DNA from 2 places in the Stenotrophomonas sp. YJH_SMC_80 genome. Region 1 is predicted to be linked to the other one. Evidence: riboswitches for the same ligand, from Rfam matches in the RefSeq annotation. Region 1 holds a riboswitch; the other holds the start of a gene.
The links. Region 1 has a riboswitch for glycine ahead of AC5P99_RS19555 (trimeric intracellular cation channel family protein). Riboswitches for the same ligand answer to the same signal wherever they lie in the genome.
Positions count from the first base shown of each region.

Region 2: another riboswitch for glycine. It lies ahead of gcvP (aminomethyl-transferring glycine dehydrogenase); the one in region 1 lies ahead of AC5P99_RS19555 (trimeric intracellular cation channel family protein).

Region 1 is NZ_JCAFVP010000018.1:37,718-41,229, reverse strand. It holds gene AC5P99_RS19560 (3-deoxy-7-phosphoheptulonate synthase) at 1-868, shown strand, start outside; gene AC5P99_RS19555 (trimeric intracellular cation channel family protein) at 1,037-1,654, opposite strand; glycine riboswitch at 1,737-1,842, opposite strand; glycine riboswitch at 1,856-1,945, opposite strand; gene AC5P99_RS19550 (GIY-YIG nuclease family protein) at 1,986-2,261, shown strand; gene AC5P99_RS19545 (nuclear transport factor 2 family protein) at 2,333-2,764, shown strand; gene AC5P99_RS19540 (hypothetical protein) at 2,770-3,225, shown strand; gene AC5P99_RS19535 (NAD(P)/FAD-dependent oxidoreductase) at 3,314-3,512, opposite strand, start outside.
Region 2 is NZ_JCAFVP010000001.1:503,443-506,954, reverse strand. It holds gene AC5P99_RS02175 (siderophore-interacting protein) at 1-152, opposite strand, end outside; gene AC5P99_RS02170 (multidrug effflux MFS transporter) at 293-1,519, opposite strand; glycine riboswitch at 1,817-1,919, shown strand; gene gcvP (aminomethyl-transferring glycine dehydrogenase) at 1,982-3,512, shown strand, end outside.

The DNA.
Region 1 (3,512 bases):
CATCGAGTACGCCCAGCGCCTGAAGCCGCTGCGTGACGCGCTGGCCGGGGAACTTGAAATCGTGATGCGCGTGTACTTCGAGAAGCCGCGCACCACGGTGGGCTGGAAGGGCCTGATCAACGATCCGGACCTGGACGGCAGCTTCAGGATCGACAAGGGCCTGCGCATCGCCCGTGGCCTGCTGCGCGACATCAACAAGCTCGGCCTGCCGGCCGGCGTCGAGTTCCTCGACGTGATCTCGCCGCAATACATCGCCGATCTGGTGGCCTGGGGCGCCATTGGTGCGCGCACCACCGAAAGCCAGGTGCACCGCGAACTGGCCTCGGGGCTGTCGTGCCCGGTCGGCTTCAAGAACGGCACCGATGGCAACGTGAAGATCGCCGCCGACGCGGTGGGTGCGGCCTCCAATCCGCATCACTTCCTGTCGGTCACCAAGCAGGGCGGCACCGCCATCGTGTCGACCACTGGCAACCCGGACTGCCATGTGATCCTGCGCGGCGGCAAGCAGCCGAACTACGATGCAGGCAGTGTCGCCGAGGCCTGCCAGGCGCTGGCCAAGGCCAAGCTGCCGACTCGTCTGATGATCGACGCCAGCCATGCCAACAGCCTGAAGAACCCGGACAACCAGCCGAAGGTGATCGAGGACATCGCCGTTCAGTTGGAAGACGGTGAACAGCGCATCGTCGGTGTGATGATCGAGAGCCATCTGGTCGGTGGTCGCCAGGAACTGGTGGAAGGCCAACCGCTGGTCTACGGGCAGAGCATCACCGATGGCTGCATCGACTGGGACACCACCGTGACGGTGCTGGAGCGACTGGCCGCGGCCGTGCGCGCCCGTCGCGACGTGAAGGTGTCCGAAGCCGCTTGAGTGCGGCACGTGTGTGGATGGCGGCCAGTGCCTGCGGGGGTGCGGCCGCGATCAGGGCCGGTCGGAGTTGGAGACCGGCCCATCTGCACCGGCGATGCGCCTGGCGCTGCGCATGAGCGACAGCGCCAGGTACATCGCCGGGGTGGTGCGGATTCCGCCGCGCGAACCTCAATGCACTTCGTCGTGGTACACGAACTTCGGCATTTCCCAGCGGTAGTGGATCGCCAGCAGGCGCAGCGCGAAGCCGCCGCCGAGGCAGCACAGGATCGCGGTGGCGTCGGCCACGCCCCAGTGCAGCAGCAACAGGTAGGCCGCGCCGGTCAGCAGCGCGATGATCGCGTACAGCTCCTTCTGGAAGATCAGCGGCACCTCGTTGCAGAGGATGTCGCGCAGCACGCCGCCGAACGCGCCGGTCAGCATGCCGGCGATCAGCACGATCGGCATCGCATGGCCGGCTTCGCGCGCAATCGAGCAGCCGATCAGGGTGAAGGCGATCAGGCCCAGGCCATCGAGCACCAGGAAGGTGCGGCGGAAGTGGTGCATCCAGCGCGCCACCCAGGTGGCGATCAGCGCCGCGCACACGGTGAAGCCCAGGTACTCGGGATGCTTCACCCAGCCCAGCGGGTAGTGGCCGAGCAGGATGTCGCGCAGTGAACCACCGCCGAGTGCGGTGACGCAGGCGATCATGACCACGCCGAACAGGTCCATGCGGCGGCGGCCGGCGGACAGCGCGCCGGTCATGGCTTCGGCGGAAATGGCGATCAGGTAGATGATGGACAGCAGCATGGGGCAGGCTCCGGGCGCGGTGGGGCCGGCCATGCGCGGACGCCGCCATTGCCTGCGCAATGACGGAATGACGATGACCGGTGCCGCTCCCGCTGTCCTTTTGCCTGAGAGTTCAGCGGCATGGGCCGCGTGCCCCTTCGGCGGATCGTCCCGGGCATGCCCGGTGACCTCTCTCCAGCTCGGCGAGTCGAATGCATGGTTGGTGGGATTCCAGCCCACCGGCCTGAGCGATCATGGGAGCCTGCGCCTTCGGCGGGCGCCAGCGCGGCGCCTCTCTCCTGCATTCGGGCGCCAGTATATCCGCTGCAGTGCAGCACGGCATAATCCGGGCATGGCCCCGTCCCTCCGCCCGTGGTTCCTGTACCTGCTCGAATGTCGCGATGGCAGCTATTACGCCGGCATCAGCACCGACGTGGACGCGCGTTTCGCCGCCCACCAGGCTGGCAAGGGCGCGCGCTACACCCGGGCCCGGCCGCCGCTGCGGGTGCTGGCCGTGCGCGAGTACCCGGACCGGGCCGCCGCCTCCCGCGCCGAATGGCAGCTCAAGCAGCAGCCGCGCGAACGCAAGCTGGCCTGGCTGCAGGCGGTGGATGCTCGGTCCCTGTAGATCCATGGCATACATGGATGCCTCTGTGCCGCCATGCGATGATCGCCCAGCCCTCAGCGCTGGAGACCCGGATGTCCACCGTCGCCCTGTTGTTCGCTCTCTCCGCGTCAACCAGTCCGGCTGTCGACCCGGCCACCCTCGCGGCCATCGAAGCCACCTGCCATGACTACGTGGACGGTCAGCTGGAAGCCGACCCGCAGCGCGTGGCCCGTTCGCTGCACCCGGACCTGGCCAAGCGCGCGGTCCTCGGCGATACGCCCGACGAGCGGCTGGGCCTGCGCCGCATGTCGAAGGAAGAACTGGTCGCGCTGACGAAGCAGGGCGCGCTGAAAACCCCGAAGGATCAATGGGACCGCCGCTGCACGGTGCTGGACGTGACCGGCAATGCCGCCTCGGTGCGATTGGAAACGCCGTGGTTCGTCGATTACTTCCACATGGGGCGCTTCGACCAGCGCTGGGTCATCGTCAACGCGTTGTGGTACCCGAAACCGAAGGCGAAGTGAGCGCGATGCGTGCCGCCGGTAAGGCATGGGTCTCCGTCGTCGTACTGGCCGCCGGCATCGCAATGCTGCCTGGCCTGCTGTACCTGTTCGGGCTGGCGCTGGTGGAAGGCCGGCCGCAGCCGGCGGACCGCGCGCCCAGTGGTGTGGCTGCGTGCAGCAGTGAACCGCGAACAGGATTTCAGCCGATGAATCCCTGGAGTTTCGCCGCGCAGTTCTTCGACGACGACGCGATGAAGAAGAAGGTGCCAGAGGTGGAACGGGAGGCGTTCTGGATTGCCCGCCGCCATCTTTGGCGGCAGCCACGGCACGACATGCTGCGCTGGCATCTGAGCAGCACGGCACTGACGATCTGGATTACCCGCAACTGGAGTGCCGCGCAGATTGCCGACACCGCAAGGAAGGAGGACTTCTGCCGCGCATGGTCGAAACGGCGGGTGCCCGGCGGCCCGATGAAGCGGTAGATCCACGCCATGCATGGATGATGTTGGAGTCAGAGCCCTTTCCTGCGGAGAGGGGACGGACCGCGCGGCAGCCGGCCAGCGGCCGGCACTACCGTCGGGGTCGCCGGTCTTCCTGGTCATCACCGAAGATGATGCGCGCGCTGCGCTGGTAGCTCCAGTACGCCACGGCCCAGTTCAGCAGCACTACGATGCGGTTGCGGAAGCCGATCAGGAAGAACACGTGCGCGGCCAGCCAGAACCACCAGGCCAGCACGCCCGACAGCTGCAGCCGCCCCAGGTGCACGATC
Region 2 (3,512 bases), on a different contig from region 1:
GGGAAGAACACCTTGATGCGCTGGTCAGGGCCTTCGGTCTTCATCCGCGCCACGTCGGCACCGGTGAACACCATGCGGTCCAGGGAAGGGGAAAGAACGCGGCGCTCCTTCAGCGCCACCTCGAACAGGCGGTAGGTCTGCTGCGCAGCCATGGGGAACCTCATGCAACGACATCGGATTGGCTGGCTGTCGTGCATCCACGCACCGGCTGGCTGGAGTGCCCAGCCTAGTCCGGTCGTTCCTCTTCGCAAGCGTTGCGGGCAAAGCGGCCGGCCCTACCCCTGCGCGCTGCTCAATGGCCCGTGCAGGCCGCCTGTGCCGCGCGTTCACGCTGGTGTTCCCAGTACCAGAACACGAAGCCGGCGGCGAAGAACGCGGCCTGCCCCAGTGCCAGGTGCAGCGGGCTGGCGCTGAGCAGCGGCGACACCACGCCGGCCACCACCGTGCTGATCATCAGCTGCACGAAGGCCTGCAGCGACGAGGCCAGGCCGCGCTGATGCGGGTACATGTCCAGCACCGCCAGCGCCAGGATCGGGAAGATCAATGCCATGCCCATGCCGCCCAGGAAGATCGGCAGCACCGCCCACGGCAGCACGAACTGCGGCGACAGCGCCACGTAGCCGACATTCAGCAGCACCGACAGCGCACACAGGCCGAAACCAATGGACACCTGGCGGGTGGGCGTGGTGTGCCCGGCCATGCGCCCGGACAGGAACGAGCCGGTGGTCATGCCGCCGATGGTGGGGATGAACAGCCAGGCAAAACCACCCTCGCCCAGATGCAGGTGCTGCATCACGAACACCGGCGCCGAGGAGATGTACAGGAAAATGCCGCCGAAACCGATGCTGCCGGCCAGCGCCAGGCGCAGGAACCGCGGGTTGAAACCGATGCGCACGTAATCACGCAGCAGCACGCGCGGTGACAACGGCACCCGTGCCTCCACCGGATGGGTTTCCGGCAGGTAGCGTGCGGTGGCCGCCAGCAGGAGCAGCGCAAACATCACCAGGAACCAGAAAATCAGTGGCCAGCCGGCGCCACTGAGCAGGATCCAGCCGCCAATGATCGGTGCGATGGCCGGAGCGATGCCGAACAGCATCGATACCTGGCTCATCAGGCGCTGCGCGTCGTGTCCGTGGTACAGGTCGCGGATCACCGCGCGGCCGACGATCATGCCGACGCCCGCTGACAGGCCCTGCAGCGCGCGGAACGCCAGCAGCGTGGTCAGGTCGGTGGACAGCGCACAGCCGACCGAAGCGCCGACGAACACCACCAGGCCACCGAGGATCACCCGCTTGCGGCCCCAGGCATCGGACAACGGGCCGTGCGCCAGGCTCATCAGGCCGTAGAACAGCAGGTACACACTGATGGTCTGCTGCACCGCCACTTCGTCCACCGCCAGGCGCTGGGCCAGCTGCGGGAACGCGGGGAAGATGGTGTCGATCGAAAACGGACCGAACATGGCCAGGCCGGCGAGCAGCAGGGCCATGCGGCGGGTGGAGGGAGCAACAGCGGCGGTCATGGAAGGCGTCCGGCAGGGCCATGCGCGGCACGCACGGCGGGCGCCGGTCCCCTGCAGCAGGGACGGCGCCAGATGAATTCGGGTATCCGCCCATCATAGGTGGGGATTGCGCCTGATGCCATGCAGCAGTGCACAAAACGCACGGACGGGCCATCGGCCATTCAGGCGCGGCCGCCAGGTCCGAAGGCGGCCGCCGCGCCCGCAACGGGCTATAATCGGGGGGCAACACGGTGGGAGAAGCGGAACACCGCTGCCGAAGGCGCAACGCCCGTAATCGCTCAGGCCCGATACCACCCGTAACACAACTCTGGAGAGACCGGTTCGATCCGGCGCCGAAGGGGCACGAAGCTGCGGTCCGCCGCGCTTTTAAACTCTCAGGCAAAAGGACAGAGGGGCGCCCCGCAGACCGCCGACCGGCGGCTTGTGCCCGTGCGTGTGCCCTTTCCTGACGGATCCTTCGCCATGTCCCAGAACACCCCTTCCCTGCGTGAGCTCGAGCACCACAACGCGTTCGTCGAGCGCCACATCGGCCCCAACGACGCCGAGATCGCGCAGATGCTCGACGTCGTCGGCCACGCGTCGCTGGATGCGATGACCGACGCCATCGTGCCGGCCAAGATCAAGTCGCCGGCACCGCTGGCACTGCCGGAGTCGATGACCGAAGTGCAGGCACTGGCGAAGATCCGTGCGATCGCCGACAAGAACACCGTGCTGCGCAGCTTCATCGGCCAGGGTTACTACGGTACCCACACGCCGAACGTGATCCTGCGCAACATCCTGGAAAACCCGGCGTGGTACACCGCCTATACCCCGTACCAGGCGGAAATCTCGCAGGGCCGCATGGAAGCGCTGATCAACTTCCAGACCCTGTGCGCCGACCTGACCGGCATGGAAATCGCCAACGCCTCGCTGCTGGACGAAGCCACCGCCGCCGCCGAAGCGATGACTCTGGCCAAGCGTTCGGCCAAATCGAAGTCGGACACCTTCTTCGTGCACGACGCCGTGCACCCACAGACCCTGGAACTGCTGCGTACCCGCGCCGAGCCCATGGGCATCGTGCTGCGCGTCGGCACCCCGGCCGAAGCACTGGAAGCAGAAGCGTTCGGCCTGCTGCTGCAGTATCCGGACACCTTCGGCCAGGTCGGCGACTACAAGGCGCTGGTCGATGCCGTGCACGCACGCGGCGGCCTGGTGGCCGTGGCCACCGACCTGCTGGCCCTGACCCTGCTGGCTGCCCCGGGCGAATGGGGCGCGGACATCGTGGTCGGCAACAGCCAGCGTTTCGGCGTGCCGTTCGGCTTCGGTGGCCCGCACGCCGCCTTCATGGCCTGCCGTGACGCCTACAAGCGCTCGATGCCGGGCCGCCTGATCGGCGTTTCGATCGATGCCCAGGGCAACCCGGCCTACCGCCTGACCCTGCAGACCCGCGAACAGCACATCCGCCGCGAGAAGGCCACCTCCAACATCTGTACCGCGCAGGTGCTGCTGGCGGTGATGGCCTCGATGTACGCCGTTTACCACGGCCCGGAAGGCCTGACCCGCATTGCCCGCCGCACGCACCGCCTGGCCTCGATCCTGGCCGCAGCGCTGCGCAATGCCGGCGTGCAGGTCGGTGGCGACTTCTTCGACACCCTGCACGTCACCGGCGTGCATGCCGATGAAATCCATGCCAAGGCACGCGCCGCCGGTTACAACCTGCGCGCGATCGACAGCGACTCGGTCGGCATCAGTCTGGACGAGACCACCACCCGCGCCGACATCGTCGCCGTGGCTGCGGTGTTCGGTGCCTCGCTGGACGTCGACGCGCTGGACGCCAGCACCGCCGACGCGCTGCCGGCCGGCCTGCTGCGCCAGTCCGCGTTCCTGACCCACCCGGTGTTCAACACCCACCACAGCGAGCACGAACTGCTGCGCTACCTGCGTTCGCTGGCCGACAAGGACCTGGCGATGGACCGCACGATGATCCCGCTGGGTTCGTGCACCATGAAGCTCA